Regions from separate parts of the Telluria sp. LT1R51-2 genome, predicted to be linked through region 2. Evidence: predicted binding sites of a transcription regulator. Region 2 holds the regulator's gene; the other holds the start of a gene.

Region 1 (3,410 bases), on a different contig from region 2:
AGCGCGGGCGCTCGCGTTCACGCTCGGCCTCGTTCGGGTACAGCTGCAGCAGGCGGTCTTCCAGGCCTTTTTTGGTCTCGGCGATCAGGAATTCATCGATCGTCATGCCCGGCGTCGGGAAGTTCGGCAGTTGCGGCTTGCCCAGCGTGAGCGTGACGTTGCAGCGCTTGGCGATTTCGACGGAGTTGGCCAGTGCGCCCGGCAAGTCCCTGAACAGCTCGGCCATTTCGGCCTGCGACTTGAAGCACATGTTCTCGTTGAAGCGGCGCACGCGCTTGGCGTTGGCCAGCATTTCGCCCTCGGCGATGCAGACGCGCGCTTCGTGGGCGATGTATTCGTCCTTGTCGAGGAACTGCACCGGGTGCGTCGCCACGACCGGTAGCCCGAGGCGCCCGGCCAGCGCCACCGAGTGGCGCACCTGCTGCTCTTGATTGAGCTGGCCGGCGCGCTGGATCTCGATATAGAAGTGGCCGGGGAACACGCGCGCCCAGCGCGCGGCATTGGCTTCGGCGCGGGCGATGTCGCCGTTCTCGATGGCCTGGCCGATGTCGCCAAAGTGCGCGCCCGACAGCACGATCAGGCCATTGGCCTGCGACTGCCCGGGATTGAGCGTGGACGTGGACGTGGCCAGCGCTTCGAGCCATTCGGCGCGCAGCTCGGCGCGGCCCTTGTGCTGGTTGGTAAGCCAGGCGCGCGCCAGCAGGTCGCACAGCTGCAGATAGCCGGTGTGGTTCTTAGCCAGAATCAAAAGACGATGCGGCTTGTCCCGGTTGTCGTCGTTGGTAATCCAGGCATCGACCCCGACGATCGGCTTGACGCCCTTGCCGCGCGCCTCTTTATAGAAGCGCACCAGGCAAAACGTGTTGGCCAGGTCGGTCACGGCGAGCGCCGGCTGCCCATCCTTGACCGCCGCCTTGACCAGCTCGTCAATACGGACCAGGCCGTCGACGATGGAGTATTCGGAGTGGATGCGCAGATGGGTGAAGGTCGGGGAAGTCATCCCCGTATTTTACCTTGCCGGACCGGTGCGCTGCAGGCGTTGCCCCGGTCATCGATCAGCGCGTGGAAATGGCTGACCGAAAAAGAAACAACCCCGCAGGCGCATGCGTGCGGGGTTGTTCAGGTCATGCCTGCCCTGGCCGCAAGTGCGACCGGGCGAGGCAGAATCAGGCGCGCTTGCGGCGCACGATGCTGCCCATGCCTGCCAGTGCCAGGCCCATCAGCGCCAGGGTGCCTGGCTCCGGAACTTCGTTCACATTCAGTTCGTTGACACTGACCGCCAGGCCCTTGTCGATGGTGTTGGTGCGAATGCCGACCGTGTTGAACGACGTCAGGGATGACTTGCCATAGGTCGTCGCATCAGGGTTGAGGAACTTGCTCATTTCGTTTTCGGTCGGGTTCAGCCATGCGTCGAAGCTGTCATACGCATCGCCGTTCTTGCCGCTCTTGTACAGATGGCCGAACACGTGATACGACATGCCTGCTTCCAGAGCGCTGCCGGCAAGGAACTCGCCGCCGACGCCGCTGGTACGGATGTACAGGTCATTGGTGCAGCTGCTGACGGCGCTGTCGAGCGAGCCGCAATTGGCCTTGAAGCCGATGCTCGGGCCTTCGTAGGCCTTGGCATTGCCGGTGTTGCCGAACCACACGCCCAGATAATCGTTGTTGTCGACCGTGCCCGTGTACGAGAACTTGAAATCGATCACGATGGCGCCGGACTGGCTTTCGGCCAGCGTGTAGACCGCTGCCGTATTCGAATTGGTGGTGAACGTTCCGTTTTTGTTGCTGATCAGGGTACCGTCGGTGGAAACAGGTGCTGCAGCAGCGAAACCAGCGGCAAGAGCCAGGGTAAGGAAAGCGATAGGGCGGATCATCAAGTGTCTCATTCTAGGTGGAAGGAATGAATAACACTTAAGCAATTGTTATGCCACATGCAAACTATTCTTACTAATCAATGACTTGACGTTAATATTTTACAAAACAAAATTGCTCGTGTAAAAATTATCGACACGAATTCATTCTTTAAATAAACATTGTTCCCGTTAATTAATCTGTTTTGATGCCTTAGCGCAACCTACAAGGCGACAGGGCAGCAGACGGTGATGCTGACCTATAATCATGCCCTGTTCCCCTACCCGTGCCGCCGGTTTCCAGGCTGGCATTTTTCCGCCACGATGAATTCCCGCAGCTTTATCCCGCGCCCGGCAAGCCTGCCACCGTACAGTTCCCGATGACGTGGGACGGCGTCACCCTGATCGACCTGCTGGCCACGACGCCGGAAGCCGACGCGGCGCGCTCAGCCAACGGCTGCGCCATTGTCGTACTGTCGCCTGTCGCGCCGGCAACGGCTGCCGTACTGGCATGGCCGTCGACCGCCTGCTGTGCGGCTCGGCCGCGCTCGCACAGGCACTTGCAGCGCCGCCGACCGGCACGGCGATTGGACCCACGTCCGAACGCTTATAATACCGGCTGAACGACATCGATTTTCTTGGCAATCATGCAAACCACACCCCACCAGGCGCCCGTCCCGACGGACGCCGTTGAAGTCCAGACCGGCGCCGGCCGCTACGTCAATATCGCCGCCTACAAATTCATCACCTTCGATGATACCGAGGCCATGCGTCCGCGTTTTCAGGCCGTCTGCCAGGAGCGCAAGCTGCGCGGCACCATCCTGCTCACGCCGGAAGGCATCAACATGTTCCTGTCGGGCCTTCCGGCCGACATCGACGCCTACCTAGCCTGGCTGCGCGCCGACCCGCGCTTTGCCGACATCGAGGTCAAATACAGCTATTCCGAAGAACAGTCGCACAAGCGCATGCTGGTCAAGATCAAGAACGAGATCATCACCATGCGCATGCCCCTGATCAAACCCGAGCTCGGCCGCGCGCCGTCGGTGGACCCGCACACGCTCAAGCGCTGGCTCGACCAGGGCCATGACGACGCCGGCAAGCCGGTCGTGATGGTCGAGACCCGCAATGATTTCGAGGTCGATGTCGGCACCTTCACCAACACGGTCGACTACCGCATCACCAAGTTCACCGAGTTCCCGGACGTGATCGCCGCGCACAAGGAAGACTTCGCCGACAAGACCGTGGTCACCTTCTGCACCGGCGGCATCCGCTGCGAAAAAGCTGCCATCCACATGAAGGAAATCGGCTACGACAGCGTGTACCAGCTCGACGGCGGCATCTTGAAATACTTTGAGGAAGTCGGCGGCGCCCATTACAACGGCGACTGCTTTGTGTTCGACTACCGCACCGCACTCAATCCGCAACTGCAGCCGACCGAAACGGTACAGTGTTTTGTCTGCCGCGCCGTGGTTACGCCGCGCCAGCAACTGGCGCCGGAATACGTGTACGAGGTGTCGTGCCCGCATTGCTACGGCAAAAAGACCGCCTGACCATACGGCT
Region 2 (3,410 bases):
GTCAGGGATACGCCCGAAGGCTACATGAGCGTGACGCTCACCGCGGCCAACGGCAAGCCTGCCACGTTCCGCCAGAAGCGCGACGGCGGCCCGAACCTGTGGGTCGAGGGCCAGGCCGAACGCATCGAATACGATGAGCGTACGGAGCTGGTGCGCTTGTACTCGAACGCCATCGTCAAGGAACTCGAAAACGACCGGATGACCAACCAGATGACCGGCCCGTTCATTTCGTACGACAACCGCAAGGAAGTCGTCGCCGTGCGCAATGACGTCAGTGGCGAGAGCAAGGTTGGCGGCGGGCGCGGTACGCTGATCCTGGCGCCCAAGCGCACGCCGGCCGGAGGCACGCAATGACGGCCTTGAACGATCGCAGCACGCTGGTCGTCAAGGGCCTGCAGAAAAGCTATGGCAAGCGCCTGGTCGTGCGTGACGTGTCGCTGGATGTCGAATGCGGCGAGGTGGTGGGTTTGCTGGGCCCGAACGGCGCCGGCAAGACCACCTCGTTCTACATGATCGTGGGCCTGGTGCCGTCGGATGCCGGCTCGATCAGCATCAACGGCACCGACATCACCAGGATGCCGATCCATCGCCGCGCGGTGCTCGGCCTGTCGTACCTGCCGCAGGAAGCGTCGGTGTTTCGCAAGCTGACGGTGGAAGAAAACATCCGCGCCGTGCTCGAACTGCAGAAGGTCGACGGCAAGTCGCTGACCAAGGCGCAGATCGGCGAGCGGCTCGACAACCTGCTGGCCGATCTGCAGATCGAAAAGCTGCGCGAGAACCCGGCGCTGTCGCTGTCGGGCGGCGAGCGACGCCGCGTGGAGATCGCACGCGCACTGGCCACCAATCCTCGCTTCGTGCTGCTCGATGAACCCTTTGCCGGTGTCGACCCGATCGCCGTGATCGAGATCCAGCGCATCGTGCGCTTCCTCAAGGAGCGCAAGATCGGCGTCCTGATCACCGACCACAATGTGCGCGAGACGCTCGGTATCTGCGACCGCGCCTACATCATCAATCAGGGCGCGGTGCTCGCATCCGGCCGACCCGACGATATCATCGCCGACGAGTCGGTGCGCCGCGTGTACCTTGGTGAACATTTCCGCATGTAAGCCATACTCAATTGATGAAACAGTCCCTTCAGCTCCGCACTTCGCAGCACCTGGCGCTCACGCCACAGCTGCAGCAATCGATCCGGTTGCTGCAGCTGTCGACGCTCGAACTGCACCAGGAGATCGAGCAGATACTGGGCGATAACCCGCTGCTCGAAAGGCTCGACGACCCGCTCGATCATTCGGTGCGCTTGCTGGCCGATGGCGCCATCAACAATGCGCCGGCACCGGGCGAGGCGCCGCCGGCGCCGGGCCAGCAGGCCGAAGGCGAGGGCAGTGCACCGGCCGAGGGCGAGGGTGCTGAAGGCGGCGCGGTCGATGGCGACCGGCCCGACAACGAGTGGAGCGAAAGCAGCGGCGCGTCGTCCGGGAGTAGCAGCAGCGACGACGAAGACGGCCGCCCGCAGCTGGAGGCATGCGCCATCACGCTGCGCGAACACCTGATGGAACAGGTGCGCGAAACGCTGCTGTCAACCCGTGACCGCGCACTGGCCGAACTGGTGATCGACGCGCTTGACGACAACGGCTACCTGGAAGAACCGCTCGACGACATCCACGCGCGCCTGCCCGAAGAACTCGACGTCGACCTGGACGAACTGCGCTGCGCGCTGGCGATGGTGCAGAGCATGGACCCGGTGGGCGTGGGCGCGCGCAGCGCGGCCGAATGTCTGGCGCTGCAGATCCGGCGCATGCCGGGCGTGCCGATGGTGACGCGCCGCATGGCACTGAAGATCGTCGAAGGCTACCTGACCTGGTTCGCACAGCGCGAATACAGCAAGCTGAAAAAAGCGCTCGATTGCGATGACGAAGACCTGCGCGAAGTGCAGGCCGTGGTCCGCCAGTGCAATCCGCATCCGGGCGCGGCGTTCGCATCGAACGTGTCGGATTACGTGGTGCCGGACGTGATCGTGCGGCGCGCCAAGAACGGCTGGGCGGTCACGCTGAACCAGGACGTCATGCCGCGCCTGCGCGTGAACAGCCTGTACGCCACGATGCTCAAGCAGGGCCGCAGCGAGAGCCAGATGGGTGCGCAGATGCAGGAGGCGAAGTGGCTCATCAAGAACATGCGCCAGCGTTTCGACACGATCCTGCGTGTGGCCGAAGCGATTGTCGAGCGCCAGCGCAACTTTTTCAGCCATGGCGCGGTTGCCATGCGGCCCCTTGTTTTGCGCGAGATAGCTGATACACTAGGTCTGCACGAGAGCACGATCTCTCGTGTCACAACCCAGAAATACATGCTGACCCCGCACGGCATGTTCGAGTTGAAGTATTTCTTCGGTAGCCACGTTGCCACCGAGGCGGGAGGCGAAGCATCCTCAACGGCAATCCGTGCGCTCATCGCACAATTGACAGGAGCAGAAGACCCTAAGAATCCATTATCCGACAGCAAGATCGCGGAAATGCTCGGGGAACAAGGCATGGTCATTGCGCGCAGGACGGTCGCAAAATACCGTGAAGCGCTCAAGATCCCCCCCGTCAGTCTCCGCAAAGCCTTGTAACAACGCCGCTCATACAGTCTGTGCCTTCAGCTCCTGTGTGGTGCAAGCGACGTGACATCTTCAAAGGAGTGTGTATGAACCTCACCATCAGTGGTCACCATCTCGAAGTAACCCCTGCCATCCGTGAATACGTTCAGAATAAGCTGGAACGCATTATTCGCCATTTCGATCAAGTCATAGATACCCACGTCTTCCTGGCCGTCGATAACCTCACCGAAAAAGAAAAAAGGCAAAAAGCTGAAATCAATGTCCAGGTGTCGGGCAAGACCCTGCACGTGGCGAGCGTCGCGCAAGACCTGTATGCCGCGATCGACATGTTGATGGATAAACTGGATCGACAAATTCTGAAGCACAAGCAGATGCTGAAAGACCATAACCGCACAGCGATCAAACGCCTGGACGTCGACGAAGCAGACGTCGCTGCCGCCTGATCGAGCGCAGGTCACCACCGCCAGGGGCGTCTTTTCGGGACGCCCTTTTTGCATCCCGCTGCCGGTAAAATACGTGTTTCCTTTCGATGGATCACGCCATGTCCGAACACGTCCTGACCCGCATCGCCAACCGCACCGGCATCATCACCCTCGACCGTCCCAAGGCGCTCAATTCGCTGTCGCTGGACATGGTGCGCGCACTGACCGCGATTCTGCTCGACTGGCAGCGTGACGCCGCCGTCGATGCGGTCGTGATCACCAGCAGCAGCGAAAAAGCACTGTGCGCGGGCGGCGATATCCGCTTCTTTCACGAGGTCGGCAACGCCTCGCCACAAGGCGGCAGCGCACTGCTCGAAGATTTCTTCACCGAAGAA

The links. Region 2 encodes sigma-54, which starts transcription at its own class of promoters, with help from an activator protein. Its sites were predicted from a motif close to TGGCANGNAANCTGCTTT; they were not measured.
Region 1: the regulator sigma-54 is predicted to act here: its motif matches at 1,913-1,930, upstream of AC56LH_RS15530 (PEP-CTERM sorting domain-containing protein).

What each region holds. Positions count from the first base shown of each region.
Region 1 is NZ_JCASIM010000001.1:3,525,865-3,529,274, forward strand. Features, by position in the region: gene dnaE (DNA polymerase III subunit alpha) at 1-1,000, opposite strand, end outside; gene AC56LH_RS15530 (PEP-CTERM sorting domain-containing protein) at 1,167-1,874, opposite strand; gene AC56LH_RS15535 (sulfurtransferase) at 2,498-3,400, shown strand; gene AC56LH_RS15540 (hypothetical protein) at 3,410-3,410, opposite strand, start outside.
Region 2 is NZ_JCASIM010000002.1:227,471-230,880, reverse strand. Features, by position in the region: gene lptA (lipopolysaccharide transport periplasmic protein LptA) at 1-354, shown strand, start outside; gene lptB (LPS export ABC transporter ATP-binding protein) at 351-1,106, shown strand; gene AC56LH_RS19215 (RNA polymerase factor sigma-54) at 1,121-2,605, shown strand; gene hpf (ribosome hibernation-promoting factor, HPF/YfiA family) at 2,680-3,036, shown strand; gene AC56LH_RS19205 (enoyl-CoA hydratase/isomerase family protein) at 3,135-3,410, shown strand, end outside.